DNA from 4 places in the Streptomyces sp. NPDC058239 genome. Region 4 is predicted to be linked to each of the others. Evidence: riboswitches for the same ligand, from Rfam matches in the RefSeq annotation. Region 4 holds a riboswitch; each other region holds the start of a gene.

Region 1 (7,707 bases), on a different contig from region 4:
GGCCGGCCCCTGCGCGTCGAGAGGACGTTGCGGGACGGCAGCGGCCATAAGGTCTCGCCGTCACCGGCGACCAGCATCCTCAACGGTGGTCCCGAACTGGTCCGCGACGGACGTCTGCACGTCACGCCTGCGACCGACGGGATGGTGCAGCCCGGCAACGCGAGCTTCTACTACGGCTGGGTGCACAAGCGCAATCCACGCACGCTGGCCGGGGTGGACGCCTCCGGCAGGACCGTACTGGTCACGGCCGACGGACGCAGCACGGACGCGCTCGGGCTGAGCATCCCCGAGAGCGCAGCCGTCGCCCGGGCACTCGGCCTGCGCGACGCGGTCAATCTTGACGGCGGCGGGTCGACCACCATGGTGGTCGACGGAGAAGTGATCAACGACCCGTCCGACGCGGCCGGTGAACGCCCCGTCGGGGACGCGCTGCTGATCCTGCCCGACCGGGGCTGACCGAGCCCGGTCCGAGAAGGCCCGAGCCAGCGACCACCCACCGTCAGGAGCCGCCATGACCGCCATACCGATCCGCCGAGCCCGCCTCCTGCTCGTCCTTGCCGCGCTGCTGCTCACTCTGGCGTCGATACCGGCGGCGCCGGCCACCGCGTCGACGGTGTCACCCGCCGCGGAAGCGGGCGGGCTCGGGCCCTCGACCCGGGGTGCAGAGGTCGTCGCCTTCACCCAGGTAGCCGACCGGCAGGTCGACTTGTCGGTCCGTTCACCGGCCCTCGGCGGCCGGACGGTGAACGTGCGTCTGCTCACGCCCGATGGCTGGGACCCCAGCGACCGGAGCCGGCACTGGCCGACCCTCTGGCTGCTGCACGGCTGCTGCGGGGACTACACGTCGTGGACCAGCCAGACCGACGTCGCGCGGACCGACAGCCTGCGCGACGTCCTCGTGGTCATGCCGGAGGCCGGCTGGAACGGCTGGTACAGCGACTGGTGGAACTACGGCCAGGGTGGTGACCCGGCGTGGGAGACCTTCCACACCAAGGAGCTGCGCCTCCTCCTCGAGCACGACTGGGGGGCGAGCAGGAACCGCGTCGTGGCGGGACTTTCGATGGGTGGCCAGGGCGCCCTGCTGTATGCCGCCCGGCACCCCGGGATGTTCAAGGCAGCTGCGGCGTACTCCGGCTCTGTGCACCCGCTGCTCAACGACGAGTCGATGAACCGCATCATGGGTTTCTTCGCCGGTCAGGGCAACGACCCGCTGAGGGTCTGGGGCGACCCGGTCGCGCAACGTGATGTCTGGGCGGCCCACGACCCGTTCCACCTGGCCAAGCGCCTCAAGTCGATCCCCGTCTACCTGTCCTGCGGCGACGGCACCACCGGCCCCTTGGACCCGCCGGGCACCACGAGCGCGCTCGAAGCGGACTTCAACAGGCAGAACCAGGCCCTTGCGAGCGAGCTCGGACGCAACGGCGCGAAGCACGTGACCACCCACTTCTACGGACCGGGGACCCACGGCTGGGCGTACTGGCAGCGTGAGTTGCACTCCTCGCTGCCGATGCTGCTCCACGCTCTGCGGGCCGACGGCTGACCGGCCATGTGCCGAGATCATCCGCCCGGGCATCTCCGCCGCGCCATGGTCGGCCGTGTATCGGACGAGCCCCCGGCCGGGCGGGGGAGAGCGTGGGATCGTCACCGGTTACGGAGAGCTCGTCCGCATGCTGTGCCATTCCACCACCGGCTCGGCCCGAGTGTCCCGCCCCCGAAACCGCATGTCGCCCGGCCTTCGCTGGAAAGATTCGGTCCATGAACGACAGCACCCCTGCCCAGAGGGCCCGCGAGCTGCTCACCCAGGCATCCCAGCACCCGGTTGCCAGTCCTCAGCGCGACGCGCTGGTGGCCGAAGCCGCCGTGTGGGCACGGCTGGAGCACGCAGCTGTCATGGAGCATCACACGGCCGCAGCGGTCGACATCGAGTCCGCCCTGGCCTCCTTCGCCGACCCCGTGCAGAAACTCGGCAGCGAGCTCGGCAACCTGACCGAGCACATCAAGCTCGGCCAAAGGTGAGCGAGCACGCCGAGGGAGGGCATGGCGGGGGTCACGTGCTGCGATGACGGTGAGGCGCTGGAGCAGGCCGCGGGGCGGGGTGCTCTTCGAAACCGCTGAACGCCGACTCGCGGAAGGCCGTCCTCGTGCTGTGCGCCGACGGCCTCCTCCGGACACCGGACCGGGAGCGCCCCGCCCTCGCGCCGCGCGGATCAGCGACGAGGGCGGCCGCGGGGGGTGACCCGGCTCACCTCCCGCTGGGGCTCCCATCACGACGTCGACGGCAGACCATCCGGGCCGAGCAGCCCCTTGCTCCTGTCGGAGATCCTTTCGGAGTACCGGTCCCGGCGAGGTGAGGGCCGGAGCGATCGGGTTAGTCTGTCCGTCGTACCGGACACGGGGTGCCCCATCCGAGGGCTGAGATCACACCCGTCGAACCTGAACCAGTTCGTACTGGCGGAGGGATGTCTTCCATGCCTTTGGTGCATGCATCCGGCGGTCTGCCCGCCGACGGCCGACCGGCCGTTTTCGACGGACGGATGCCGACGGCCCCCGGCGACCTCCGTGTGGAAGCGCACGGTATAGAGCCGGTCCCCGAGAGCAACCGCTACGGCGGTCCCGGGCGCCTGTTCACCGTATGGTTCGCTCCCAATCTGACCATGACCGGCGTGTTCACCGGCACCGTCGGCATCGCCCTCGGCCTGGACTTCGCAGCCGCGCTCACCGCCGTCGTGCTGGGCACCGTGCTCGGCGCGGTGCCCACCGCCTACCTGGGCACTTGGGGGAGCCAGACCGGTGCCGGGCAGCTGCCGCTGGCCCGGCTCGCCTTCGGCCGCGGCGTGGCGGTGCCCGGCATCCTGCAGTGGCTGTCCTCGGTCGCCTGGGACGCGCTGATCGGGCTGTTCGGCGGGGACGCGCTCGCGCGGCTGTGCGGCTGGCCGTTCTGGCTCGGTGTCCTGGTCATGCTGGTGGCCCAGGGCGCCCTCGGCGTGCTGGGCTACGAGGCCATCCACCGGCTTCAGATCGTCATGACCTTCGTACTCGCCGCCGCATTCGCGCTGATCGCCTGGCGACTGCTCGACGGTGTCCACCCCGCCGGCACCGGTACCGCGCACGGCGCCGACCAGGTCGGCGCGTTCGTCCTGACCAGCACCATCGCGCTGAGTCTGACCCTGTCCTGGGCTCCGTACGCCAGCGACTTCAGCCGCTACCTGCCGCGCACCACCTCGCGCCCACGCATGTTCTGGTGCACGCTGCTCGGCCTCGTGGTGTCCTTCGTCGCCGTACAGACACTCGGCCTGTGGGGTGCCTCGGTGCTGACCGACCAGACCGCCGCGGGCGTGGACGAGCTGCTGGGCGGCGGGGTGCTGGGCGCGTTCGGACTGCTCGCCGTGGCGCTGGCGGCCCTCAGCAGCAACGCCATGAACGACTACAGCGGTTCCCTGGCGCTGCAGACCGTGGGAGTGCGCCTTCCGCGCCCGGCGGCTGCCGCCCTCGCCGCCGTGCTCGGCTTCCCTCTGGTGCTGTGGATGCACGCCGCCGACACCACGGCCCGCTTCCAGAACGTGCTGCTGTTCGTCGGCTACTGGATTCCCGGTTTCGTGGCGATCGTCGTCGTCGACTGGCTCGCCCGGGCCCGGGCGCGGGGCGGCGCCGCGATCGACCTCGCCGTCGAGACCACCCGGGCACAGCCCGGATGGCCCCCGTTGCTGGCGTTCGTCGTCGCCTTCGCCGCCGCCGTGCCGTTCATGGACACCAGTCTGTATGTGGGCCCGGTGGCGGCTGCCCTGCACGGCGCCGACCTCTCGTACTACGTGGCGTTTCTCGTGGCCCTGGCGGTATACGCGCCGCTGCGGCTGCGTCACCGACCGCAGGACTGACCGCCGTCGGCCGACGGATCCCGACGGCCCCCGGCGTCCCGACAGCATCCCCTCCCGCACGGAGCGACTCCGAATGCCCTCGACATCCGTCGATCACACAGCCTTCGTCCCGCAGGCCCTCGCACGCGTGCGGGCGGACTCCCCGCTGGTGCAGTGCCTGACCAACTCGGTGGTCACTGGGTTCACCGCCAACGTCCTGCTGGCGCTGGGCGCTTCACCGGCCATGGTCGACATTCCGGACGAGGCCGGCCCGTTCGCCCGGATCGCCTCAGGCGTCCTGGTCAATCTCGGCACCCCGCACGCGGAGCAGCGCTCCGCCATGGTCGAAGCAGCGCGGGCAGCGGCTTCGGCCGGTACGCCGTGGGTGCTCGACCCGGTGGCGGTCGGCGCCCTGCCGGTACGTACCACGCTGGCACGAGAGCTCCTGGAGCTGCGGCCGACCGTGATCCGGGGCAACGCGTCCGAGATCATCGCGCTCGCGGGCGCCGGCGGTGGCGGTCGCGGCGTGGACTCCTCCCACGGCGTCGAGGCCGCTGAGGAATCAGCACGCGCGCTGGCTCGTACAACCGACTGCGTGGTCGCCGTGTCGGGGCCCGTCGACTTCGTCACCGACGGGGTGCGCAGCGCCCGGAACACCCATGGGGATGCCCTGCTGACCCGGGTGACAGGTGGCGGCTGTGCGCTGGGTGCGGTGATGGCGGCCTTCGCGGCGGTCGACGAGGACCGGTTCGCCGCGACGGTGGCCGCAGTGACCGCGTACACGGTCGCCGCCGAGCTCGCCGCGAAGGAAGCCTCCGGGCCCGGCAGTTTCGCCGTCTCCTTCCTGGACGCGCTCGCCGCGCTGGAGGAATCCGACCTCGCCGAGCCGGCGGTGCTCTCGTGACCGCGGCACCGGTGGATCTGTCGGTCTACCTGGTCACGGACGCAGCCCAGTGCGCGGCCCGCGGCCGGAGCGTGGCCGAGACCGTCGCCCTGGCGGTGGCCGGAGGCGTCACCGCCGTGCAGGTCCGGGAGAAGCACGCCGCCGGGAGGACGTTCCTGCGTACGGTTCTGGAGGTGGCCGCCGTGGTCCCCGAACGGGTGGCGCTGATCGTCAACGACCGTGTGGATGTGTTCCTGGCGGCCCGGGCAGCCGGGGCGCGCGTCACCGGGGTCCACGTCGGCCAGTCGGATCTGCCGCCGGCCGCGGTACGCGAACTGATCGGTGAGCACGCGGTCCTGGGCCTGAGCGCCGCCACCCCCGACGAACTGCGCGCCGCCGCCGGGAATCCGGCACGTGTCCACCACATCGGCATCGGCGCGCTCCACGCGACCCGGACCAAAGCGGATGCCCCGGCCGCGCTCGGCCATGCCGGCTTCGCCCGCCTCGCCCGGCTCAGCGACCTGCCGGCCGTGGCCATCGGCGGCGTCACCCCGGCCGACCTGCCACGTCTGCGGGACGCCGGGGCGGTGGGCGCCGCCGCTGTCTCCGGCATCTGCGCCGCCGAGGACCCCCGAGCAGCGGCCCGCGCATACGCCCGGGCATGGACCTGCAACCGAGAGGAGAGCCACGCATGACCGCGCCGCCCCGCGTGCTGACGATCGCCGGATCCGACTCCGGCGGAGGAGCCGGAATCCAGGCCGACCTGAAGACCATGCTGGCGCTCGGCGCCCACGGAATGAGCGTGCTCACGGCTGTCACGGCACAGAACTCCCTGGGTGTGCAGGGCGCATGGGAACTCCCCGTGGAGGCGGTGCGCGCGCAGTACCGCAGTGTCGTCGACGACATCGGTGTCCAGGCGGTCAAGACGGGGATGCTCTCCTCGCCCGAGCTGGTCACGGTGGTTGCCGAGCTGTTGTCGGACGTGGCGGCCCCGGTCGTCGTGGACCCGGTGAGCGTGTCCAAGCACGGCGACAAGCTACTGGCCGAGGACGCGCTGGATGCCGTACGGACCGCGCTGCTGCCGGTCGCGACGGTGGCCACGCCGAATCTCGACGAGGTCGCGCAGCTCACCGGCATCACGGTGACGGACGAAGCAGATATGCGCCGCGCCGCCGCGCGGCTGCTCACGTACGGGCCCCGCTGGGTGGTGGTGAAGGGCGGTCACCTGCCGGGCGAGGCGGCGGACCTGCTCACGGACGGCGAGGCGGAACACTGGCTGCGCGCCCCGCGGCACGACAACCGCCACACCCACGGCACGGGCTGCACGCTCGCCTCGGCCATCGCGGTGGGCCTGGCGCAGGGCCACCCGGTACCGGATGCGGTACGCCGGGCCAAGGACTACGTCACCGCGGCGATCGTGGCGGGGTTCGCGCTGGGGGCCGGCATCGGGCCGGTGGACCACGGCTGGCGGATCCACGGGCGCACCTGACGCCAGTGGATGAGTCCCGCACCGCCGGGCCGCCACACAGGCCAACCGGGCGATGCCTCTCCTTCTGGCCTTGCAGCGCTGCCTGTGCGGGGTCACCTCATGAAGTGTGGCGGCCTTGCCGGTGCCGACCGGGCATGACGGTCGAACCGCCCGGGCCCGGGCCGGGGCAACCCCCACGAACCAGGCAGAACCGTCCGACCAGTTTGGACGAGGGCGTCGGCAGGCTGGGGGCCACACTCACCGGGCTTGCGTTCAGTGCAGGTCGGCCCGCGCGGGGGTGTCGTCGAGGAAGCCGCCCGACTGGTGCTGCCACAGCTTCGCGTAGGCGCCGTCCGACGCGAGCAACTCTTGGTGCGTGCCCTGCTCGACGATCCGTCCGCGGTCGAGGACGACGAGGCGGTCCATGGTGGCGACCGTGCTCAGCCGGTGCGCCACCACGAGCGCCGTCCGCCCCTCCATGAGCCGCCACAGCGCCTCCTGGACGAGGATCTCGCTCTCGGAGTCCAGGGCGCTGGTCGCCTCGTCGAGCAGCAGGATCGGCGCGTCGCGCAGGATCGCCCTGGCGAGGGCGACCCGCTGGCGCTGTCCGCCGGACAGCTTGACGCCACGCTCGCCCACCATGGTGTCGAAGCCGTCCGGCAGAGCGTCGGCGAACTCCGTGACGTGCGCCGCCTCGGCCGCGCGGCGGATCTCGGCGTCGGTGGCGTCCGGCCGGGCGAACGCGAGGTTGTCCCGCAGCGTGCGGTGGAACATCGCCGGGTCCTGCGGCACGTAGGCGATCAGGCTGCGCAGGTCGGCCTGGCGCAGCATGCTGATGTCCTGCCCCCCGATCAGGATCCGGCCGGCGTCGATGTCCGTCATCCGCAGCAGCAGTCGGCTGAGCGTGGTCTTGCCCCCGCCGGACCGGCCGACGAGGCCGATCTTTGCCCCGCTGGGCACAGCCAGGTCGAGGCCCTCGAAGAGCGGCTCGGCGCCTGGGTGGGCAAAGGTCACGTGCTCGAAGTGGACGTCGGCGGCCCGGGACACCAGCGGCTCCGGCGACGGCGGGTCGAGAACGGTCGGCGGCCTCAGCAGCAGTTCGGTGAACTGCGCGGCCTCCGTCATCGAGCTCTCCAGGCGGCGGTAGATCTGGTTGAACTCGAACATGATCCGCGTTGCGTTGGTGTAGTACGTGAAGGCGACCACGATCGCCTCCACGCCGTGCCCGCCCCCGCCGATCGCGACCGCGAGCAGCAGGCCCAGCGCGTTGGTCAGCACGGACATCGGTGCGACCAGTGTGTCGATGCGCAGGTTGCCGTAGTCCCACGACCGCAACGTGAGCCGCCTCGACACCGCGACGCGGGAGCGGTGCTCGGCGGCCTCGCGCTCCTCGGCGGCGAACGCCCGGACCGTGTCCATGTTCATCAGGCTGTCGGCGACGTGGCCCGACACCCGGGCGATCGCCTCCTCACGCTGGTCGACGAGCGCCTGGCGGCGGCGGA
Region 2 (7,707 bases), on a different contig from region 4:
CATCGACGCGGTAGCGGCCGTCGAGCAGCTGCCCGACGAGAGGGTCCTGGAGGGTCGTATCCACGCATGCGAGTCTACGAGCCGCCACGGACACGGCCCACCGGCCGGGGCGGACCCGGGGCCGTACTGCAGCCGAGCCGTGACAGGGACATGCGTGCCGCAGCCGCCGCCGGCGGTCCGGTGGGTCAGAACGCCGGGCGCTCCGGGTCCAGCACCGCGCGTCCCTCCACCGGCGACGAGGCCTCGGCGAAGTGGCGGCGCGGGATCCGGCCCGCGCGGTACGCCAGCCGCCCGCCCTCCACCGCATGCCGCATCGCCGCGGCCATCAGCTCGGGCTCCTGGGCCCGGGTCACCGCGGACGCCAGCATCACCGCCGCGCACCCCAGCTCCATCGCGAGCGCCGCGTCCGAGGCCGTCCCGGCGCCCGCGTCGAGAATCACCGGCACCCGGGCCTGCTCGACGATCAGCTGGAAGTTGTGCGGATTGCGGATGCCGAGGCCGGAGCCGATGGGGGAGCCGAGCGGCATGATCGCCGCGCACCCCACATCCTGGAGCCTGCGGGCCAGCACGGGGTCGTCATTGGTGTACGGAAGCACGGTGAAGCCGTCGTCCACCAGGGTCTCCGCGGCGTCCAGCAGCTCGATCGGGTCGGGCAGCAGGGTCCGCTCGTCGGCCACCACCTCCAGCTTGATCCAGTCGGTGCCGAGCGCCTCGCGGGCCAGCCGGGCGGTCAGCACGGCCTCGCCCGCGGTGAAGCAGCCCGCCGTGTTCGGCAGTACGCGGATGGAGAGCCGCTGGAGCACGGAGAGCACCGAGCCCTGCACGGTCGGATCGAGGCGGCGCATCGCGACGGTGGTGAGCTCGGTACCGGAGGCGGTCAGGGAGCGTTCCAGCACGTCGAGGCTGGGCGCCCCGCCGGTTCCCATGATCAGCCGGGAGCCGAAGGCGGTGTCGCCGAGGGTGAAGAGGTCGTCGGACATGGTCAGCCTCCCTGGACCGCGGTCAGGACCTCGACGCGGTCACCGTCACCGAGTGCGGCGGTGGACCACTGGCCGCGCGGGACGACGGTCTCGTTGACGGCGGCCGCGACGCCGGAGTGCGCGGCGGTCAGGGTGGCGACAAGGGTGTCCAGGGTGGTGCCCGCGGCGAGGAGACGGACCTCGCCGTTCACGGACACGGAGAGGGGCGCGGAATCGGTCATGCGGGCTGCTCCTGACGTACGGAGACGGCGGCGGACGAGAAACGGTGCGGGGTGAAGGGGCGGGCCACCTCGGGCAGCTCGCCTGTGGTGAGGAACTCCGCCATGACGTCGCCGGTGACGGGGGTCAGCAGCACCCCGTTGCGGTGGTGGCCGGTGGCGAGGTGGAGGCCGGGCAGGGCGGTGGGGCCGAGCAGCGGGGCGTTGTCGGGGGAGGCGGGGCGCAGACCGGCCCGGGTCTCGGTGAGCGGCAGCTCGGTGATGCCGGGCACCAGCTCGTGGGCGTCCCGCAGCAGCTCGTAGACGCCGCCCGCGGTGACGGTGGTGTCCCAGCCCATCTCCTCGCTGGTGGCGCCGACGACCAGTTCGCCGTTCTCGCGCGGTACGAGATAGACATGGCTGCCCCGAACCACGGCCCGGACCGTCCGGGTGAGGAACGGTGCGTACGCGGCGGGCACGGTCAGCCGCAGCACCTGTCCCTTCACCGGCCGGACCGGCGGCACGACCTCGTCCGGCAGCCCCGGGAGCCGGCCGCTGAGGCTGCCCGCGGCGAGTACGACCTGGTCGGCGGCGAGCTCCGTACCCCCGGCGAGCACGGCTCCGGCGGCCCGGTCGTGTGTCACCGTCAGGCGTTCCACCCATCCGCGATGGAAGATCACCCCGGCCCGCTCGCAGGCGGTCAGCAGTGCGGCGGCCAGCCGGCGGGGATCGATCTGGTGGTCGCCGTCGACCCGCAGACCGCCGCGGACGCCCGGCGCGAGCATCGGCTCCAGGCGGCGGCATTCGCGGCCGGTGAGCCACTCCGACTCCAGGCCCGAACGCTGCTGCAGGGCGTGCAGATCCCGCAGATGGGCACGGTCGTCGGAGTCCAGCGCGACGGCCAGGGTGCCGCAGGCGCGAAAGCCCGTCCCCTGTCCGCTCGCCGCCTCCAGCTCGGCCGCGAAGGCCGGATAGCGGGCGGCCGAGGCGACATTGAGGCCCAGCAGCATCTGTTCGCCGTAGTGGAGTTCGGTGACGGCGGCCAGCATGCCGGCCGCCACCCGGGCGGCTCCGCCACCCGGTTCGGGATCGACGACCGCGGTACGCAGTCCGCGTTGCGCGGCCCGCCAGGCGGTCACCAGACCGATGATCCCGCCCCCGACGACAAGGACATCGGATCCGTTTCCGTTGCGAGAAGAACGCATGGGCGTCCAGCCCCTCCCTTCGCCGGCATGACCCGGATCAGGTTCGTACGGTCGAAGGCCGCCCCAGCCTCCCTCTCAGCCCGGTGCGTCCGGGCTCCCGCGAGTGTTTTACGTCGCCACCCTAGACCCCGTCCCCCGGACCGGGTAAGGGAGCAGCCACCGTGGCCCGTTCGCTCGACGGACTCGTTCTCTCACCGGTCGCCGACCAGGCCCCGGGACAGGTCGGTACCCGTACCCGCTTCACGTACCACGAGAAGGACGGCCAGGTCTGGGCCGAGTACGCGGGCGGCGACGTGGTCCGCGGCCATCTCGTCGGTACCCGCGTCGACGACACCCTCGACTTCCTCCCCCATGGCCTCAAAGGCATGGGAGGTGCCCCTCCGTCCAGCTGAAGCAGGACGGCACGACATCCTCCGGTCACTGTGTCTCCACTGTCGTCGACCTCGCGGACGGCCGGGTCCGGCTGGACGAGCGGTGGGAGTGGGAGTCGCAGGAGGGCAGTGGTACGAGCACGGTCGAAGAGTTCCCCTCTTCCTGACGAACCGTCAGATGCTTAAGGTGTACGGGTGAGCGAGCAGCAGCAGTCAGAGCAGCCGGACCGGCAGGCAGGACGCCGTGTCGTCATCGTCGGCGCGGGCATGGCAGGCGTGCAGACGGCGGTGGCCCTGCGGGAACAGGGCTTCACCGGCTCCGTCGCCCTGATCGGCGCCGAACCGCACCAGCCCTACGACCGGCCCCCGCTGTCCAAGGCGGTACTGCTCGGCAAGGCCGAGGACTCCGCCTTCGACGTCGACTTCGAGGCGCTGGACATCGATCTGCAGCTGGGCCGCGAAGTCACCGGTGTACGACCGGGCGCGCATGAGCTGGACACCCCGTCAGGACCCGTTGCGTACGACGTCCTGGTGATCGCGACCGGCGCCGAACCGGTTGTCCTGCCCGGCGCCGAGGGTGTTCCCGGCGTCCATCTGCTGCGCACCCTCGACGACGCGGCACGGCTGCGGCCCGTACTCGACGGGCAGCACGGCGTCGTGGTCGTCGGCGCGGGCTGGATCGGCGCCGAGTTCGCCACCGCGGCCCGCGCCGCGGGCTGCGAGGTCACCGTCGTCGAGGCCGCCGACCGGCCCCTCGCGGACGCGATGCCCGCCGAGGTCGCCGCCCCGATGACCGCCTGGTACGCCGAGAGCGGCGCCGAACTCCTCACCGGAGCCCGGGTCGCCCGCATCGAACCCGGCCGGGTGATCCTCGCGGACGGCCGCACGATCCCGGCCGGAGCGGTCGTCGTCGGAATCGGCGCACGGCCCGCCACGGGCTGGCTGGCCGGCTCCGGTATCGCGCTCGGCCCCGACGGATCGGTGACCGCCGACGGGGCGCTGCGCACCTCGCTCCCCGATGTGTACGCGGTCGGTGACTGCGCCTCGTTCCCCTCCTTGCGGTACGGCGAACGCCTTCTCATCCACCACTGGGACAACGCCCTCCAGGGCCCTCGGACCGCCGCCGCCAACATCATCGGGGCGGGGGCCGAGGACGGCCCGGCGCCGCAGACGTACGACCCCGTGCCGTACTTCTGGTCCGAGCAGTTCGACCGGTTCGTGCAGTACGCGGGCCACCACGGGAGCGCCGACACCCTGCTGTGGCGCGGCGATCCGGCCGGTCCCTCCTGGTCGGTGTGCTGGCTGCGGGACGGCGTCCTGGTCGCGGTCCTCGCCGTCGGCCGGCCACGCGATCTGGCGCAGGGGCGCAAGCTCATCGAGGCGGGGGTCCGGCTCGATCCGGCACGGGCCGCCGACCCCTCCGTACCGCTGAAGTCGGCGACCCTCTGACGGCGTACCCCGACCCCCGTACGGTCGGCCCGGCTACCGACTGTCGGTCCGGGATGGCACGCTTGTCCCTGTGACCGAGATTGACGCAAAGATCGATGCTCTCGTCCCTGCCTGGCTCCACCTTCCCGACATCGCCGAAATGCTCGATGTCGAGGTGACACGCGTGCGGCAACTGGTCAAGGAGGGCCAGCTCATCGCCGTACGACGTGGTGAGAACCGGACGCTGCAGGTGCCTGCCGCCTTCATCGACGGCAACAAGGTGGTCAAGGGTCTCTCCGGAACCCTGACGCTCCTGAGGGACGACGGCTACACCGACGAAGAGATGCTGGAATGGCTCTTCACCCCCGACCCGACCCTGCCGGGCACCCCTGCCCAGGCGCTGAGTGAGAATCGCGGCACGGAGGTGAAGCGCCGCGCCCAGGCGCTCGCCGTCTGACCGCAGTCCGTATGTGAGGGGCGGGCCGCGCAGGAGTGCGCGGCCCGCACCCCCGTGCTGTACCGACAACCGCTCCGCAAGGCTCTTCAGGGGGAAACGCACCATGTCCACGCCTCGCGCACTGCTGTCCGATGCCCGGCTCTATCTGTGCACGGACGCCCGCAGGCGCCAAGGTGACCTCCCCGCGTTCCTCGACGCCGTCCTCTCCAGCGGGGTGGACATCGTCCAGCTGCGCGACAAGGGCATGGAAGCGGCCGAGGAGCTCGATCACCTGGCGGTATTCGCCGAGGCCTGCAGGCGCCACGGCAAGCTCCTCGCGGTGAACGACCGGGCCGATGTCGCCCACGCCATCGGCTCCGATGTGCTGCACCTCGGCCAGGGCGACCTGCCGGTCCCCGCCGCCCGCGCCATCATCGGCGAGGATGTGGTGATCGGCCGCTCCACCCACGCCGAGTCCGAGGTCGACGCGGCCGTCGCCGAGCCCGGGGTGGACTACTTCTGCACCGGCCCCTGCTGGCCCACCCCGACCAAGCCCGGCCGGCACGCCCCGGGCCTGGACCTCGTGCGGTACGCCGCCTCGCTCGACCAGCGGCGTCCGTGGTTCGCCATCGGCGGGATCGACGCGGGCAATCTCGACGAGGTGCTGGACGCCGGAGCGCGCCGGGTGGTCGTCGTACGGGCGATCACCGAGGCCATCGACCCGGCTGCCGCCACCGCCGAGCTGGCCAAGCGAATCCGGGTGCGCACCGGAGCGTGATCCGGCCAAGTGTCCGAAGGATGGACAAACAACCAGTCAATTCGGGCAATTACCGCTGGTCTGGTCCTGTGGTCGTCGCGCTCTGGTTAACCTGCCCGTATGGCCCTTGGCACACCTTCTACCAGGACAGACCACGCGCGCACGGTGCGTGAGTTCCTCGCGACCGGTAAGACTTCGTATTCGTTCGAGTTCTGGGCGCCCAAGACCGAGAAGGGCGAGCGGAACCTCTGGAATGCGCTGCGCCGCGTCGAGGCGGTGGGGCCGAGCTTCGTCTCCGTGACCTACGGGGCCGGTGGCTCCACCCGGGCCGGGACGGTCAAGGCCACTCAGCAGATCGCTGCCGATTCCACCCTCACTCCGGTCGCGCACCTCACGGCGGTCAACCACTCCGTCGCCGAGCTGCGCAACATGATCGGGCAGTACGCCGACGCCGGAATCCGGAACATCCTCGCCGTGCGCGGAGACCCGCCCGGCGACCCGATGGGCGAGTGGGTCGAGCACCCGCAGGGTGTGCGGTACGCAGCCGATCTCGTTCGGCTCATCAAGGAATCCGGCGATTTCTGCGTCGGCGTCGCGGCATTTCCCGAGATGCACCCGCGCTCGACCGACTGGGACACCGACACCCGGCATTTCGTGGACAAGTGCCGCGCCGGTGCCGACTATGCGATCACCCAGATGTTCTTCAATCCGGAGGACTATTTGCGGATGCGTGACCGTGTGGTCGCTGCGGGTTGCGAAACGCCGATCATCCCCGAGGTCATGCCGCTGACCAGCGTCAAGCAGTTGGACCGGTTTGCGCAGCTCAGCAACGCGTCTTTCCCTTCCGCACTGAAAGAACGCATCCTCGCCGCCAAGGACGATCCCGCCGCTGTACGCTCCATTGGCATCGACTTCGCAACGCAGTTCTGCGCGAGGCTGCGATCCGAGGGTGTGCCCGGACTGCACTTCATCACGCTCAACAACTCGACGGCGACGCTCGAAATCTACGAGAATCTCGGACTGCACAAGCAGTCGTGACCGGCCGTACCCGCCACGACCCGGGGCGGTGGCCGTAGGAGGGGGCGGGCATGGGCTGGACAGTCCTCTACATCGCGTTCGGAATCGTCGCGCTGTGGCTGCTCGGCGAGGTGCTCCTGCAGTACAAGGCGCGCCTTCGCTGGCGTCTGCTCGCCTTCGCAGGCTTCGGCTGTGTGGTCGTCGGCGTACTGATGCCGTCCGTGTTCGTCATCGCCGTCGGCGCGATCGCGTTCGCGACGGGGCAGACGTACGTCACGCTGTCCTTCAGGCGCGGCTTCTCGACCGGCTGGGCGATAGGGGGCAGCCCCGGCGAGAGCCGTCGCCGCCGGGGCGGGGGCGACCGGGACAGTCGCGAGCCCACGCTCGAGGTGTCGGACCTGGAGATGGAGTACGACGAGCAGGTCCCGCAGCGGGCCGGCGCCGCGGCGCCGGGGGCCGCGGTCTACGAGCCGGAGCCGCTGCCGGACGACACCGGGCAGTACGGCATCTACAGCGATCACCCGCAGTCGCAGCAGGGACAGAACCAGGGCCGGCAGCCCGAGCAGCAGCCCCAGTACGCGGCGTACGACCCCTACGCCGACCACTCCACGTACACGGCACCGGGCCAGGAGCCGTACGCCGGTCAGGAGCCGTTCGCCGGGCAGTACGACTACGGCACGGGCCAGCAGCAGTACGCCGCATACTCCGACCCGTACATCGGGACCGGCACCACCGGCGGCTCCACGCAGTACACCTCGTACGACAGCAACGGCAACGGCTACGACAGTTACGGCGGCCAGCAGCAGTACGCCGCCGATCCGTACGCCCAGCAGTACGCCCCCGAGACCCCGCCCGGCGGCGTCTGGGTGCCGCAGCAGCGCGAGGGCGAGCAGTACCCGCCCGCACCTCCGGAGCAGCCCGCACAGCCCGCCCCGTACCCGAACGGCTACGACACCGGCTACAACGAGCAGCAGTACCGCTACTGACGGCGGACCGGCAGGAACAGGGCGCCGCGGGAGTGACCGAGGGCAGGGCGGCGATCGGACCTGCCCGGCACCCCGGTGGCGCCGACGACCGGCGGCCTCTCCCTCATCGGGAGCCCCGGAACCCGTCCCCCTCCACGATCAGCCCGGCGACCAGCGCCCCCGACATCCCCGCGTGGGCGAGCCCGCCACCCGGATGCGACCAGCCGCCCGCGACATGGAGCCCCGGCAGCCGGGTGCGATTGCCCGGGTGCAGATACGCGCCCCCTGCCCCGGCCAGCGCGGGCGCGGGCACCGAGCCGCCCTCGGCGCCGGTGTCGGCCGCCGTCTCGG
Region 3 (7,707 bases), on a different contig from region 4:
TCGGTTCGGTCCAGCGAGCGCTGAGGCTGCTGGAAGCTGTGGGCGCCCATCGAGACGGAGCGCCCGCGAAACAGTTGGCCAGGGAAGCGGGCCTTCCCCTTCCCACTGCCTACCATCTGCTGCGCACCCTGACCCATGAGGGCTATCTGCGCCGGGAGAACGGCGTGTTCCTCTTCGGGACCGCCGCTGAGCGGCTGGTCGACGAGGGTTCGCTGCAGAATCGTCGCAGCAGAATGACCGAGTTGCTGAGCCGCTGGCGTGACACCATCGGCGCACCGGTGTACTGCGCCGTCTACCGCGAGGGTGAGATCGAACTCATCGCGGTCGCCGACAACCCCGCCACACCCGCGGTGGACGAGTGGGCATCTTTCCGGGAGACCGGGCATGCCCATGCGATCGGCCAGTGTCTGCTGAGCCAGCTCGACGAGAAGGCCCGCGAGGACCATCTGGACCGTCACCCTGTGCGGCCGCTGACCCGCTACTCGGTAAGGGATCGCCCGGCGTTTCTTGAACGATTGCGGTCGTTGGAACGAGTGGAACCTGTCATCGAACGACAGGAGTACGCCTTGGGGACGGTCTGCGCAGCCATCCCGATCACAGCCGGATTCACTGCCGCAGCGATGGCGATTTCGGTACCTCTGGAGCGGGAAGATCGGTTGCTCCCCGCAGTCGAACAACTACGTGGCGAAGTGGCCAGCCTCTTGCGCTCGTTCGTGTTCTCTATCAGTATCTGAAAAATCACTCCTTGTGATCTGCTATCGCGTGCACCACGATGGCGTCAATAGGGCCATGGGGGATCATTCCTGGCCAGATTCATCTACTGCGGGGTTGGACGATGCGCGAGTCGGTTCAAGCTGAGGTCATGATGAGCTTCCTCGTCTCCGAGGAGCTCTCTTTCCGGATCCCGGTGGAGCTCCGGTACGAAGTGTGCGATCCGTATGCGATCCGGATGACCTTCCATCTGCCCGGCGACGCCCCCGTCACCTGGGCATTCGGCCGTGAGCTGCTGCTCGACGGCCTCAACAGCCCCAGTGGCGACGGTGATGTGCATATCGGGCCCACGGAGCCCGAGGGGCTGTCCGACGTACATATCCGACTTCAGGTGGGCGCGGATCGCGCCCTCTTCAGGGCCGGTACGGCACCGCTTGTGGCCTTTCTCGACCGGACGGACAAACTCGTGCCGCTCGGGCAGGAGTGCACGCTGGGTGACTTCGAGGGCAACCTGGAAGAGGCCCTGGGCCGGATCCTCGCCGAGGAACAGAACGCCGGCTGAGGAGCGCGGCGCCGCCGACCGGCCCCCCGGTCGAACACAACACCTGCTGAATGGGTGAATCGCTCTCCGTATGGAGGCGTTCAAGGCTTCGTCCTACGACGACGGCCTTTCCCGGTCCGTACAGGTGCCGAAGCTCCGGCTTCCGCGCCGGCCCCTGTGCGGTCCGCGGAGACGACCAGCGCAGCGAGCACCGTCGTCACCGGCACCGAGGCGACCAGTCCGATCGAGCCGACCAGCGTTCGTACGATCTCCTCCGCCACCAGCTCGCTGTTGGCCACCGTCCCCACGCTGCTCTGGGCGATCGAGAACAGCAGCAGCAGCGGCAGTGCGGCGCCCGCGTAGGCGAGCACCAGCGTATTGACGACCGAGGCGATGTGATCGCGCCCGATCCTGATCCCTGCCCGGTAGAGCCCCCGGGCACCCATCGTCGGGTTCGCCTGGTGCAGCTCCCAGACCGCCGATGTCTGGGTGACCGTCACATCGTCGAGTACTCCGAGCGAGCCGATGATGACACCGGCCAGCAGCAGACCGCTCATGTCGATGTGCGGGTACAGGCCGTGGATGAGGCCGGTGCTGTCGTCGGTGTTGCCGGTCAGGCTCGCCCAGCCGATGAAAAGAGATCCGAGCAGCCCGATCAGCAGCAGTGAGATCAGTGTGCCGATCACCGCGACCGACGTGCGGGCGGTCAGGCCGTGGCACATGTAGAGCGCAATCAGCATGATCGCACTTGCCCCGACCACCGCGACGAGCAGTGGATTCGAGCCTTGGAGGATGGCCGGGAGGATGAACAGGGTCAGCACGGCGAACGACACGGCGAGCGCGACCAGTGCCATCACCCCACGCATCCTGCCCACCGCGATCACGACCAGGGCGAAGATCCCGGCCAGCAGCGTCATCGGGAACTTCCGGTTCACATCCGTCACCGAGTACTGCAGATCATGGGGTGCGTCGGGGGCGTACGCCACGATCACGCCCTGCCCTTCGTGCAACTGACGGGGTGCGTCCGGCTGAACGATCTCGACGAAGGTCCGTCCCTTGTCGTGACCGGTCGTCACCTCGACCGTGGCCTTTTCGCACAGCCCGGGCCCGCTACCCGACGGCGGGGTGGTCTCGCCGCTGATGGGTGTCTGGGCGGCGTTCACGTCCTTGCAGTTCACCTTGTCGATATTCACCACCTTTCCCTGCTGGGTCTGCCGGTCGAAACCGACACCGGTCCGCTCGTGCGGGGGCGCGCCGCCCGGCCAGAGCACCGCCAGGCAGACGACGACCGCGGTGGCGAACGGGATCAGCACGGCCGCGATGACCTTGCGCAGATGTTTGGAGACGGGCTCGGCAGGGCCATGGCTGTGCGAGTGGCCGTGCTGATGGCCCTGCGGTTCGGGGTCGGTATGGGGGGACGTCACCGGCCGATCATTGCAAGAAGAGAAGGGCCCTCTGTTCATTACGCCGGACAGGGCGCTAGCGTGGAGGAACCTTTGCACACGCGGGAGCTCGGAGCACCGGGCTGAGAGGGCGCTGATATCCGTACATCCGTACGGGAGGAGGCTGCGCCGACCGCCGAACCTGTTACCGGGTAATGCCGGCGTAGGGAGTAGGTCTCATGACCACATCGGACGCACGCACGCCTGCCTCGAACCAGAGCGACGAGGCCGGGAAGTCCATCGGCTGGCACAAGGGGTACGTCCAGGGCTCACGCCCCGACCTCCGGGTGCCGGTCCGTCAGGTGCACCTCACCAACGGCAAGGACGTGACGCTGTACGACACGTCGGGCCCGTACACCGATCCCACCACCGAGACCGATGTCCGGCGCGGGCTCGCACCGTTGCGGGAGAGCTGGATCATCGCGCGCGGCGACACCGAGGAGTATCCGGGCCGCCCCGCCCGACCCGAGGACGACGGGCTCAAGCACACCCCGCCGCGTGGCGGGCTGCGCAACCTCGACGCGGTCTTCCCCGGCCGCCCGCGCCTGCCCCGCCGCAGCCGGGACGGGCGGCCGGTGACCCAGCTCGCGTACGCCCGCCGGGGCGAGATCACCCCGGAGATGGAGTACGTGGCGATCCGGGAGAACGTCGAACCCGAGGTGGTGCGCGAGGAGATCGCCGCGGGCCGGGCCGTGCTGCCGGCCAACGTCAACCACCCCGAGATCGAGCCGATGATCATCGGCAAGCGGTTCCTGGTGAAGGTCAATGCCAACATCGGCAACTCCGCGGTGACGTCCTCCATCGAGGAGGAGGTGGAGAAGATGACATGGGCGACGCGCTGGGGCGCCGACACGGTCATGGACCTTTCCACCGGCCGCAATATTCACACCACCCGTGAGTGGGTTCTGCGCAACTCCCCCGTGCCGATCGGCACCGTTCCCCTCTACCAGGCCCTCGAAAAGGTCGACGGCCGGGCCGAGGAGCTGACCTGGGAGATCTACAAGGACACCGTCATCGAGCAGGCCGAGCAGGGCGTCGACTACATGACGGTCCACGCCGGCGTGCGCCTGCCCTACGTCCCGCTGACCGCCCGCCGCAAGACCGGCATCGTCTCCCGCGGTGGCTCGATCATGGCGGCGTGGTGCCTCGCGCACCACAAGGAGTCGTTCCTGTATGAGCACTTCGAGGAGCTCTGCGAGATCCTCGCCACGTACGACGTGACGTACTCGCTGGGCGACGGGCTGCGCCCCGGCTCGATCGCCGACGCCAACGACGAGGCCCAGTTCGCCGAACTGCGCACGCTCGGTGAGCTGAACACGATCGCCAAGCGGTTCGGCGTCCAGACCATGATCGAGGGCCCGGGCCATGTCCCGATGCACAAGATCAAGGAGAACATCGACCTGCAGCAGGAGATCTGCGAGGAGGCGCCGTTCTACACGCTCGGCCCGCTGACCACCGATGTCGCCCCGGCGTACGACCACATCACCTCGGGCATCGGTGCGGCGATGATCGCCTGGTGGGGCACGGCGATGCTCTGCTACGTCACGCCCAAGGAGCACCTCGGCCTGCCCAACCGGGACGATGTGAAGACCGGCGTCATCACGTACAAGATCGCGGCCCATGCGGCGGACCTCGCCAAGGGGCACCCGGGGGCGCAGGACTGGGACGACGCGCTCTCCGACGCCCGTTTCGAATTCCGCTGGGAGGACCAGTTCAATCTGGCTCTCGACCCGGTCACGGCTCGGGAGTTCCACGACGAGACGCTGCCGGCCGAGCCGGCGAAGACGGCGCACTTCTGCTCGATGTGCGGCCCGAAGTTCTGCTCGATGAAGATCTCCCAGGACATCCGTCGTGAACACGGCGGTTCCCAGGCGGAGATCGACGCGGGCATGGCGGAGAAGTCCAAGGAGTTCGCGGCGGCCGGCAACCGGGTCTATCTGCCGATCGCGGACTGAGTGGGACGCGCACAAGGGGACGCCGTCCCGAGAGGCCAGGGCTTCTCGGGACGGCGTCCCGTCGTCGGTACGGGCCCGGTGCCCGGACCCGGTCAGTCCAACTCGTGCTCGGGGCCGCCGAAGTCGGGGCTGGTGAAGTCCGGGCTGGTGAATGTCGGGCGGGGGCCCGCCGCCGGGCCGTCGTCCGGGCTGGTGAAGTCCGGCCGGCTGTAGCCGATCTTCGGGATGCGGTTCGCCGAACGATGCGGTGTGCGCGACGCGCGGCCGGCGTCGGGGTCGGCGAGCGCGTCCCGCAGGAACGGCAGTATGCCGCGCTCCAGCAGTGCGTGGCGCCATGCCTCTCTCGCGCGCGCCACATCCTCCGGCAACTCGTTCTCGGCATCCTCGGCGGGCTGCGACGTCGAACCGTTGCGCAGCGCGGTGATGAGCAGTCCGACGGCGGCGGCCAGGATGGCGGCGGCCATGACCGCCGCGAAGAACCAGCCCGCGGCGACCATGGTGGAGGCGAAGGATGGCGGCGGATTGAGCAGTCTCAGCAGATAGCCGGACAGCAGGAATATGAACGCGGCCGTGCCGGCCAGCACGGGCGCCAGGACCGTGACGACGGCTCCTATGCCGGCGCCCGACTGGTTCGGGCCGTCAGTGCCGGACCCGGGGCCCGGATCCTGGCCTGCTCCTTCGGCCGGTCTGCGCAGCTCTTCGCGGGCCTTCACATAGTGCTCGTACTCGGTGGCGGCCGTCGCGGTGATCAGCGCCGTGGCGTCCAGTGCCATGGTGCGCAGCTGCACGGCGTTGAGCCGCTCGCCGACCGCGGCCAGATCCGGTCGTTCATGGGCGTGACGCAGTGCGTCGTCGAGGATCCGCTCGTACTCCGGGCGGTCCTCGGTCAGCAGGTGCGGAGCGCTGTTCATGTGCATCCCCCGATGCTCCGTAGGGCCTGAGTACCCGCTCGGACCGGGCAGTTGGGCGGAAACGGAGGAGAGCCTGCTACTGATACGCCGATGGTAGAGCGCCCACGGCACGGGGTGACAGGGGGTTTCCGGAAATCGGCCCAGCGGTCGTCGTGGTCAGGTCGTGGGTGCGTCTTCCCAGAAGAACGTCAGTCATGCAGGGGTAGTTGGACGACCAGTAGCTTTCCGGCCATGGTCACTCCACCGTCCATGGCGATGGCGAGCCCGTCGGCGTACACGTGCGGGCCTTCGACCACGGGGCCGGAACCGTCCTCGCCGTCCTCCGAGCCGACCTCGCCGAGAAGGTACGGAATGGGGCTGTGACCATGGACGATGCGCTGACCGCCATAGGCCGACATCAGCTCCCGGACGGCCTGCGGCCCCGCCTCGTCGCGGAAGGCGAACCGCTTGGTGAGCTTCCGGAAGAGGTCCCAGCACTCATCGGCGTCGTTACGCGTGAGAATGGCGTGCACGGTGTCGTTGACGTCCTCGATGGTGGCGCCGTAGTCGAGGTACGCCGTCGTGTCGGAGTGCATCAGCAGATGCCCGTCCTCCTCGACGATCGCGTCGAGCCGTGACATCCACTGGAGGTGGACGTCCTGAAGACGCTCCATGTCATTCTTCTGGCCGCCGTTGAGCAGCCAGGCGGCCTGGAAGGTGGCTGTACCCGCGCCGGAGTTCACCGGGGTGTCGCCGAACCGCTTGGCGCCGATGAGCAACAGTTCGTGATTGCCCATCAGGGCCTTGCAGTATCCGCCCGCGGCCGCGGCCTCGGCGGAGAGGCGCATCACGAGGTCGATGACACCGATGCCGTCGGGGCCCCGGTCGGTGAAGTCGCCGAGGAACCAGAGCCGGGCATTGCCCGCGGACCAGTTGCCCTCGGTGTCGATGAGGCCCTGTTCGGCGAGGGCGGCGTGGAGTTCGTCCAGATAGCCGTGGACATCGCCGACGACGTACAGCGGCCCGAGTCCCGGCTCCGGTACGGGCCGCGGGTCGGGAACGGCCCGCACCTGGACCGTGTCACCGCGGTTGATCACGGGAAGGTCGCGCGCGGTGGGTGTGTACCCCTCCGGCAGTTCGTCTCCCGGAACGGCATTGCCCGGGTGCGGCGGTGAAGGCGGCACCGGAGTCTGCGCATAGGGCGGTACGCGGAAGTCACGCAACGTCGCAGTCCGCACCACGGGTTCCTGACCGGCCCCCTGTGTCATCGACCCCTCCACCACCGTCGCGCCGCCGTACACCTGACGGGCCCTGCTGGTCGGGGCGGTCCGCGGTGTCGTGCGCCCATCATAGGAATGCGGATCGTGCTGTGTGACGCACCAGGGGTGGTGAATCCGGACGCACATCAGGTTCACCGACCGTTTGGTCCGAAATCGCCTGATCAATCCCCGGCGGGAGAGCGCGGTGCGCTGACCGTGGTGCGGGGCGGACGGCGCTGCGAGGATGTCCGGACGATGAGCTCTGTCGGTATGACCTGCTCCACCGGTCCGTCGTGCTTCACGCCTTCGATGGCGTCGATCAGAAGCTGAACGACCGCCGTGCCGATTCTGCGCGGCTTGAGCGAGAGCGTGGTGATGGGGGGCTCGGTCGTCGCGTACACGGTGGACTCGCTGCAGCAGACCAGCAGAAGGTCCTCGGGGACGCGCAGACCGTACCGGCGGGCGGCCGCCAGCAGATCGGTGCCATTGGGGTCGAAGAGCCCGTAGACGGCGTCTGGCCGGTCCGGGCGGGCGAGCAGCCGGTCGGCGGCGACCGCACCCGCGCACGGGTCGTGGGCGGGGTAGGACTCGTACACCGGGGCCTGTCCCACGCGCTCGCACCAATGGAGGTACGCGGTGGTGGAGAGACGGGTGTACGTGTCGGTGGTGGTGCCGGTGAGCAGGCCGATGCGGCGTGCCCCGGCGGCGGCGAGATGGTCGAGGAGGTCGAGCACGGCGGCCCGGTGGTCGTTGTCGACCCAGGCGGTGACCGGGAGGGTTCCGGCCGGTCGTCCGTCCGAGACGACGGGCAGGCCCTGGCGTACGAGTTCCGTGACCACCGGGTCCTGGTCGGAGGGGTCGATCACGACGGTGCCGTCGAGAGCGACGTTCGACCAGACGTCGTGGCGT
Region 4 (7,707 bases):
GAAGGCCGCCGGCGAGCCGCTCGCCGAGTGGGAGCGCGACCTGCTCGAGGGCGACAAGAAGGCCGACGCCGAGGTGCAGACCTCTGCCGAGACCGAGAAGGTCGCGGACGCCGCCGAGACGCCGGCCGAGGCCGAGGCCGCTGCCGAGGCCCCCGCTGCCGAGGCTCCGGCCGCGGACGCCGAGCAGGCCTGACACCTCCGTCACGGCTGAATGACGGCGGGGGCCGGTGCCACGAGCACCGCCCCCGCCGTCCACCCGTAGATCTTTCAGACTTCGAGAGAGAAACACAGACTCATGGCGAACTACACCGCCGCTGACGTCAAGAAGCTCCGCGAGCTGACCGGCGCCGGCATGATGGACTGCAAGAAGGCGCTCGACGAGGCCGAGGGCAACGTCGACAAGGCCGTCGAGGCGCTCCGTATCAAGGGTCAGAAGGGCGTCGCCAAGCGCGAGGGCCGCTCTGCCGAGAACGGCGCCGTCGTCTCCCTCATCTCCGAGGACAAGACCTCCGGCGTTCTGCTCGAGCTGAAGTGCGAGACGGACTTCGTCGCCAAGGGCGAGAAGTTCCAGACCGTGGCCAACACGCTCGCCGCCCACGTCGCCGCGACCTCCCCGGCCGACCTGGCCGCGCTGCTCGCCTCCGAGATCGAGGCCGGCAAGACCGTTCAGGCATACGTCGACGAGGCCAACGCCAACCTCGGCGAGAAGATCGTCCTGGACCGCTTCGCGCAGTTCACCGGCGGTTACGTGGCTGCGTACATGCACCGCACGATGCCCGACCTTCCGCCGCAGGTCGGCGTCCTGGTCGAGCTCGACAAGGAGAACGCCGAGGTTGCCAAGGACGTCGCGCAGCACATCGCCGCCTTCGCCCCGAAGTACCTCAACCGCGACGAGGTCCCGGCCGAGACGGTCGAGAACGAGCGTCGTGTCGCCGAGGCCACCTCTCGCGAGGAGGGCAAGCCCGAGGCCGCCCTTCCGAAGATCGTCGAGGGTCGCGTCAACGGTTTCTTCAAGGACGTCGTCGTCCTGGAGCAGGCGTTCGCCAAGGACAACAAGAAGTCCGTCCAGAAGGTTCTGGACGAGGCCGGTGTCACCCTGAAGCGCTTCTCGCGCATCAAGGTCGGCATCTGAGTCCGTCCGCGAACAACGGTGGACCCGATAGGGTCTAGTGCAGTCGTCGGCCGCACACATGCCGTACGACCGCAGATCTGACGAGGAGGCCATTGCCGCTGAGGGACACCAGACCCACCGGCAATGGCCTTCTTCGTATGTGCACGAGGAGAATCTCCATGAACAAGGGCGCGGACGCCGCAACAGGTGACCACAAGCGCGACGACGGCAAAGTACCCGGGCGCTTCATGCTGAAGCTGTCCGGAGAGGCGTTCGCCGGCGGCGGGGGTCTCGGTGTCGACCCCGACGTCGTACACGCCATCGCCCGGGAAATCGCGGCAGTCGTCCGCGACGGCGCGGAAATCGCGGTCGTCATCGGCGGCGGCAACTTCTTCCGCGGTGCCGAGCTCCAGCAACGCGGCATGGACCGGGCCCGCTCCGACTACATGGGCATGCTCGGCACGGTCATGAACTGCCTGGCGCTCCAGGACTTCCTGGAGAAGGAGGGCATCGACTCCCGCGTCCAGACCGCCATCACCATGGGGCAGGTCGCGGAGCCGTACATCCCGCTGCGCGCCGTGCGCCACCTGGAGAAGGGCCGTGTCGTCATCTTCGGCGCCGGCATGGGGATGCCGTACTTCTCCACCGACACCACTGCCGCCCAGCGCGCCCTGGAGATCGACGCCCAGGGTCTGCTGATGGGCAAGAACGGGGTGGACGGGGTCTACGACTCCGACCCGAAGACCAACCCCGACGCGGTGAAGTTCGACGCCCTTGAGTACAGCGAGGTGCTCGCCCGCGATCTCAAGATCGCCGACGCCACCGCCATCACGCTCTGCCGTGACAACCAGCTGCCGATCCTCGTCTTCGAGCTGACCGCCACGGGCAATATCGCCCGCGCGGTCAAGGGTGAGAAGATCGGCACGCTCGTGAGTGACCAGGGCACCCGGGCCTGAGAACCGGGGGACCTTCCCGGGAAGTCAAGGGAAGGTCCGGGGCCTGCGGGGAACACCCCGGGACAGGTCCCGAAGGATGGACAACGGCCTGCCGGTCGGACACCGTGCAGGTGAGGACGCGACGCAGGACCCGCCGGGCCCGAGCACGCCGGGCCCACTCAAGACACGCAGGAGCACGTGGTGATCGAAGAAACCCTCCTTGAGGCCGAGGAGAAGATGGAGAAGGCCGTCGTCGTTGCGAAAGAGGACTTCGCCGCGATCCGTACCGGCCGTGCGCACCCGGCGATGTTCAACAAGATCGTCGCCGACTACTACGGCGCGCTGACCCCGATCAACCAGCTCGCCTCGTTCTCGGTGCCCGAGCCGCGCATGGCTGTCGTGACGCCGTTCGACAAGAGCGCGCTGCGCAACATCGAGCAGGCCATCCGTGACTCGGACCTCGGCGTCAACCCGAGCAACGACGGCAATATCATCCGGGTGACCTTCCCGGACCTCACCGAGGAGCGTCGCCGCGACTACATCAAGGTCGCGAAGACGAAGGCCGAGGACTCCAAGATCTCCATCCGGGCCGTGCGCCGCAAGGCCAAGGAGACCCTGGACAAGCTGGTCAAGGACAAGGAGTCCGGCGAGGACGAGGTGCGTCGCGCCGAGAAGGAGCTCGACGACACCACCGCGAAGTACGTCGCACAGGTTGACGAGCTGCTCAAGCACAAGGAAGCCGAGCTGCTCGAAGTCTGATGAACGACTCTTCCTGGGGCGCCCCGCAGGGAGCCGGCCACTGGGGTACGCCCGAGATGCAGGCAGCTCCGGCGGGTCCTGCATACGATGTGTATGGCGCCCAGCAGACTCGGCCCATGCCCATAGTGCCGGACGTTCCCGACGCAGGTAGAGACGCTGACGACCGTGATGACCGGGACCAGGGGGCCGCACGCCTGAGCGACGGCCCCCTGTTCCGTGACGAGAAGCCGCAGGAGCCCATGTCCACCGCGCCACCGCCCCCGCAGAAGAAACGTGCGGGCCGTGATCTGCGATCCGCAATAGGGGTCGGTGTGGGGCTCGGCGCCATCATCGTCGCCTCGTTGTTCATCGTGAAGGCCGTCTTCGTCGGTGTGATCGCCGTCGCCGTCGTCGTGGGCCTGTGGGAGCTCACCTCCCGGCTGCAGGAGCGCAAGGGCATCAAGGCGCCGCTCATCCCGCTGGCGGTCGGTGGCGCGGCGATGGTGGTGGCCGGGTACGCACGGGGCGCCGAGGGCGCCTGGGTGGCGATGGCGCTGACCGCACTCGCGGTGCTCGTCTGGCGGATGACCGAGCCTCCCGAGGGCTACCTCAAGGACGTTACGGCCGGCGTGTTCGCCGCGTTCTACGTACCGTTCCTGGCCACCTTCGTCGCCATGCTCCTGACTGCGGACGACGGCCCTCAGCGGGTGCTCACCTTCCTGCTGCTGACCGTGGTCAGCGACACGGGTGCGTACGCCGTCGGCTGGCGCTTCGGCAAGCACAAGCTCGCGCCGCGCATCAGCCCCGGAAAGACCCGCGAGGGCCTGTTCGGGGCCGTCGCCTTCGCGATGGTCGCCGGTGCGCTGTGCATGCAGTTCCTGATCGACGGCGGTTCCTGGTGGCAGGGACTGCTGCTGGGGTTCGCGGTCGCGGCCAGTGCCACTCTCGGTGACCTGGGCGAGTCGATGATCAAGCGGGACCTCGGGATCAAGGACATGGGCACGCTGCTGCCGGGCCACGGCGGCATCATGGACCGGCTGGACTCGCTGCTGCCGACCGCCCCGGTGGTCTGGCTGCTGCTGGTGCTGTTCGTGGGTTCCGGCTGATCCCCGAGTTCTGCCGCCCTGACCTGGGCTTTTGCGAGTGAGGGTCCGTTGTCCACAGGGCGGCGGGCCCTCACTGTTCTGTCTGCGACACTGGATGAACCATGCCTAAGCCCGGAGAACTCACTTTCGTCGCGCCCCGCGGAGCCAAGAAGCCGCCGCGGCACCTCGCCGACCTCACGCCCGCCGAGCGCAAGGAAGCCGTCGCCGCGATCGGCGAGAAGCCGTTCCGCGCCCAGCAGCTCTCACAGCACTACTTCGCGCGGTACGCGCACGACCCGGCAGAGTGGACCAACATCCCGGCCGGTTCGCGGGACAAGCTCGCCGAGGCGATGTTCCCCGACCTGATGTCGGTGGTCCGCCACATCAGCTGTGACGACGACACCACCCGTAAGACGCTGTGGAAGCTGCACGACGGGACGCTCGTGGAGTCCGTCCTGATGCGCTACCCGGAGCGGGTGACGATGTGCATCTCCTCGCAGGCGGGATGCGGGATGAACTGCCCGTTCTGCGCCACGGGGCAGGCCGGTCTCGACCGCAATCTGTCGACCGCGGAGATCGTCCACCAGATCGTGGACGGCATGCGCGCGCTGCGCGACGGGGAGGTCCCCGGTGGTCCGGCGCGGCTCTCCAACATCGTCTTCATGGGCATGGGCGAGCCGCTCGCCAACTACAACCGGGTGGTCGGCGCGATCCGCCGGCTGACCGACCCCGAGCCGGACGGGCTGGGGCTCTCGCAGCGCGGGATCACCGTGTCCACCGTGGGCCTGGTGCCCGCGATGCTCCGCTTCGCCGACGAGGGCTTCAAGTGCCGTCTCGCCGTCTCCCTGCACGCACCGGACGACGAGCTGCGCGACACGCTCGTCCCGGTGAACACGCGCTGGAAGGTGGGCGAGGTGCTGGACGCCGCGTGGGAGTACGCGGAGAAGTCCGGCCGCCGCATCTCCATCGAGTACGCGCTGATCCGGGACATCAACGACCAGGCGTGGCGTGGTGACCGGCTCGGCCGGCTCCTCAAGGGCAAGCGTGTGCACGTCAACCTGATCCCGCTGAACCCGACGCCCGGCTCCAAGTGGACCGCCTCGCGGCCCGAGGACGAGAAGGCGTTCGTCGACGCGATCGCGGCACACGGAGTGCCGGTGACCGTGCGGGACACCCGCGGCCAGGAGATCGACGGGGCCTGCGGGCAGTTGGCGGCAGCCGAGCGCTGAGGCCGGAACGGCCCGTGTAGCCTGGGCCTGAAATCAACTTCATATTCCGACAGGGGAGCGCCACAGCGCTGAGAGTGCGGCACCGAGAACAGGTCGGCCGCAGACCCTCTGAACCTCGCCCGGGTCATTCCGGGTAGGAAGTTCGGTCATCAACTCATGCTGTTGCGCCCTGCCCGCTTTTCCAGGGGCAGGGCCGCGTCTCTTCCTGGCCAAAACCCAGGAGGAATCCACAATGAGCACCACACGCAGAACCAAGCAGCTTGCGGCGACGGCTGTCGCCGCCGCGCTCGGCGTCACGGCACTTGCCGGATGCGGGAGCTCCGACAAGTCGGACTCCGGTTCCGGCGGTACGAAGAGCTCCGGTTCGAAGACCGTGACTCTTGTCAGCCATGACTCCTTCAACGCCTCCAAGGATGTGCTCAAGGAGTTCACCGAGGAGACCGGCTACACCGTCAAGGTGCTGAAGAGCGGTGACGCGGGTGTCGCGCTCAACCAGGAAATCCTGACCAAGGGCTCCCCGCGGGGAGATGTGTTCTTCGGTGTCGACAACACCCTGCTCTCCCGCGCTCTCGACAGCGGTCTCTTCACGCCGTACGAGGCGAAGGGCATCGATCAGGTGGCGGCCGGCACCCAACTGGACGCCGAGCACCGGGTCACCCCGATCGACACCGGCGACATCTGCATCAACTACGACAAGAAGTACTTCGCCGACAAGAAGCTCGCGCCGCCGCAGTCCTTCGACGACCTGGCGAAGCCCGAGTACAAGAACCTCCTCGTCACCGAGAACGCCGGGACCTCCTCGCCCGGCCTCGGCTTCCTCCTCGGCACCGTCGCCACCTACGGCGAGAAGGGCTACCAGGACTACTGGAAGAAGCTGAAGAGCAACGGCGTCAAGGTCGTCGACGGCTGGGAGCAGGCGTACAACGAGGAGTTCTCCGGCTCCGCGGGCGGTAAGAAGGCCAAGGCCGACCGGCCGCTCGTCGTCTCGTACGCCTCCAGCCCGCCCGTCGAGGTGCTGTACGCGAAGCCGCAGCCGGCCGAGGCCCCGACCGGGGTCGCCACCGGGACCTGCTTCCGTCAGATCGAATTCGCGGGTCTGTTGAACGGCGCGAAGAACGAGGCGGGTGGCAAGGCCCTGCTGGACTTCCTGATCAGCAAGAAATTCCAGGAGGACATGCCACTCAACATGTTCGTGAACCCGGTCACCAAGAGCGCGGAACTGCCGGAACTCTTCACGAAGTTCGGTGCGACGGTGGACAGGCCGGCGACCGTCGCCCCCGACGAGATTTCCAAGAACCGTGAGCAGTGGGTTCAGTCGTGGTCCTCGCTCGTAGTGAAGTAGCGAAGACCCCCGTACGCGGAACGGACGCGGGCGGGAGGGGCGAGCACGGGAAGAGCGAGCACGGGGAAGGGCCGCGCGGGAAGAGGCCGCGCGCCTGCTCCGGGCACGCGAACTCGGCGCGCGCAAAGGCGTGGCGCGCGAGCGCGGTGCGGCTCGGCCTGATGGCCGTGCCCGTCGCGTTCTTCGCGCTGTTCTTCGCCTACCCCGTCGCCGCGATCGTCGGCCGTGGACTGAAGGTGGACGGGGGCTGGCAGTTCGGCCGGATCGGCGAAGTGCTGACCCGGCCGGACATTCGCGACGTCCTCTGGTTCACCACCTGGCAGGCGCTCGCCTCGACCGCGCTGACCCTGCTGATCGCGCTGCCCGGCGCCTATGTCTTCGCCCGCTTCGACTTCCCCGGCAAACAACTGCTGCGGGCGGTCGTCACCGTGCCGTTCGTCCTGCCGACCGTCGTCGTCGGGACCGCCTTCCTCGCGCTGCTGGGACGCGGCGGGTTTCTCGACGAACTCTGGGGCGTACGGCTCGACACCACCGTCTGGGCAATCCTGCTCGCCCATGTCTTCTTCAACTACGCGGTGGTCGTGCGGACCGTGGGCGGGCTGTGGTCACAGCTCGACCCACGGCAGGAGGAGGCCGCCCGGGTGCTGGGCGCCGGGCGGTTCGCCGCCTGGCGGCGGGTCACCCTGCCGGCCCTCGCGCCCGCCGTGGCCGCCGCCGCGCTGATGGTCTTCCTCTTCACCTTCACCTCCTTCGGGGTCGTACAGATCCTCGGCGGCCCGGGGTACTCCACGCTGGAGGTGGAGATCTACCGGCAGACCGCCCAACTGCTCGCCCTGCCGACAGCCGCCGTGCTGACGCTGGTGCAGTTCGCCGCGGTCGGTGCGATCCTCGCCGTCCACGCGTGGACCGTACGGCGCAGGGAGACCGCGCTGAAGCTGGTCGACCCGGCACAGACCGCCCGCAGGCCGCGCGGCGCCGGGCAGTGGGCGCTGCTCTGCGGGGTGCTGCTGACCGTGCTCGTGCTGATACTGCTGCCGCTCGGGGTGCTGGTCGAGCGCTCGCTGGACACACCCGGCGGCCATGGCTTCGACTTCTACCGCGCCCTGCGGTCCGCCGACGCCGGCGGCGGTACCTTCCTGGTCGCCCCGCTCGAAGCCATCTGGAACTCAACTCAGTACGCACTGGTCGCGACCGTCATCGCGCTGGTCATCGGCGGGCTCGCCGCCGCGGCTCTGACCCGGCGCGCGGGGCGTCTCGTCCGCGGCTT

Evidence for each region. Region 4 has a riboswitch for thiamine pyrophosphate ahead of ACFVYE_RS22545 (thiamine ABC transporter substrate binding subunit). Riboswitches for the same ligand answer to the same signal wherever they lie in the genome.
Region 1: another riboswitch for thiamine pyrophosphate. It lies ahead of ACFVYE_RS15560 (purine-cytosine permease family protein); the one in region 4 lies ahead of ACFVYE_RS22545 (thiamine ABC transporter substrate binding subunit).
Region 2: another riboswitch for thiamine pyrophosphate. It lies ahead of thiO (glycine oxidase ThiO); the one in region 4 lies ahead of ACFVYE_RS22545 (thiamine ABC transporter substrate binding subunit).
Region 3: another riboswitch for thiamine pyrophosphate. It lies ahead of thiC (phosphomethylpyrimidine synthase ThiC); the one in region 4 lies ahead of ACFVYE_RS22545 (thiamine ABC transporter substrate binding subunit).

What each region holds. Positions count from the first base shown of each region.
Region 1 is NZ_JBHVWS010000011.1:104,422-112,128, reverse strand. Features, by position in the region: gene ACFVYE_RS15575 (phosphodiester glycosidase family protein) at 1-456, shown strand, start outside; gene ACFVYE_RS15570 (alpha/beta hydrolase) at 512-1,540, shown strand; gene ACFVYE_RS15565 (hypothetical protein) at 1,756-2,016, shown strand; TPP riboswitch at 2,383-2,477, shown strand; gene ACFVYE_RS15560 (purine-cytosine permease family protein) at 2,469-3,875, shown strand; gene thiM (hydroxyethylthiazole kinase) at 3,949-4,758, shown strand; gene thiE (thiamine phosphate synthase) at 4,755-5,432, shown strand; gene thiD (bifunctional hydroxymethylpyrimidine kinase/phosphomethylpyrimidine kinase) at 5,429-6,226, shown strand; gene ACFVYE_RS15540 (ABC transporter ATP-binding protein) at 6,479-7,707, opposite strand, start outside.
Region 2 is NZ_JBHVWS010000001.1:409,011-416,717, reverse strand. Features, by position in the region: gene pknB (Stk1 family PASTA domain-containing Ser/Thr kinase) at 1-64, opposite strand, end outside; gene ACFVYE_RS01930 (thiazole synthase) at 186-980, opposite strand; gene thiS (sulfur carrier protein ThiS) at 983-1,201, opposite strand; gene thiO (glycine oxidase ThiO) at 1,198-2,382, opposite strand; TPP riboswitch at 2,380-2,493, opposite strand; partial or broken gene ACFVYE_RS01915 (hypothetical protein) at 2,544-2,920, shown strand; gene ACFVYE_RS01910 (NAD(P)/FAD-dependent oxidoreductase) at 2,949-4,202, shown strand; gene ACFVYE_RS01905 (Rv2175c family DNA-binding protein) at 4,273-4,638, shown strand; gene thiE (thiamine phosphate synthase) at 4,742-5,395, shown strand; gene metF (methylenetetrahydrofolate reductase [NAD(P)H]) at 5,495-6,412, shown strand; gene ACFVYE_RS01890 (hypothetical protein) at 6,463-7,377, shown strand; gene ACFVYE_RS01885 (phytoene desaturase family protein) at 7,481-7,707, opposite strand, start outside.
Region 3 is NZ_JBHVWS010000028.1:37,062-44,768, forward strand. Features, by position in the region: gene ACFVYE_RS26890 (IclR family transcriptional regulator) at 1-734, shown strand, start outside; gene ACFVYE_RS26895 (SsgA family sporulation/cell division regulator) at 836-1,273, shown strand; gene ACFVYE_RS26900 (YibE/F family protein) at 1,354-2,676, opposite strand; TPP riboswitch at 2,747-2,881, shown strand; gene thiC (phosphomethylpyrimidine synthase ThiC) at 2,874-4,649, shown strand; gene ACFVYE_RS26910 (hypothetical protein) at 4,742-5,566, opposite strand; gene ACFVYE_RS26915 (metallophosphoesterase) at 5,749-6,807, opposite strand; gene ACFVYE_RS26920 (LacI family DNA-binding transcriptional regulator) at 6,981-7,707, opposite strand, start outside.
Region 4 is NZ_JBHVWS010000021.1:51,499-59,205, reverse strand. Features, by position in the region: gene rpsB (30S ribosomal protein S2) at 1-193, shown strand, start outside; gene tsf (translation elongation factor Ts) at 296-1,132, shown strand; gene pyrH (UMP kinase) at 1,291-2,067, shown strand; gene frr (ribosome recycling factor) at 2,248-2,805, shown strand; gene ACFVYE_RS22555 (phosphatidate cytidylyltransferase) at 2,805-3,890, shown strand; gene rlmN (23S rRNA (adenine(2503)-C(2))-methyltransferase RlmN) at 3,992-5,098, shown strand; TPP riboswitch at 5,140-5,256, shown strand; gene ACFVYE_RS22545 (thiamine ABC transporter substrate binding subunit) at 5,331-6,440, shown strand; gene ACFVYE_RS22540 (ABC transporter permease) at 6,602-7,707, shown strand, end outside.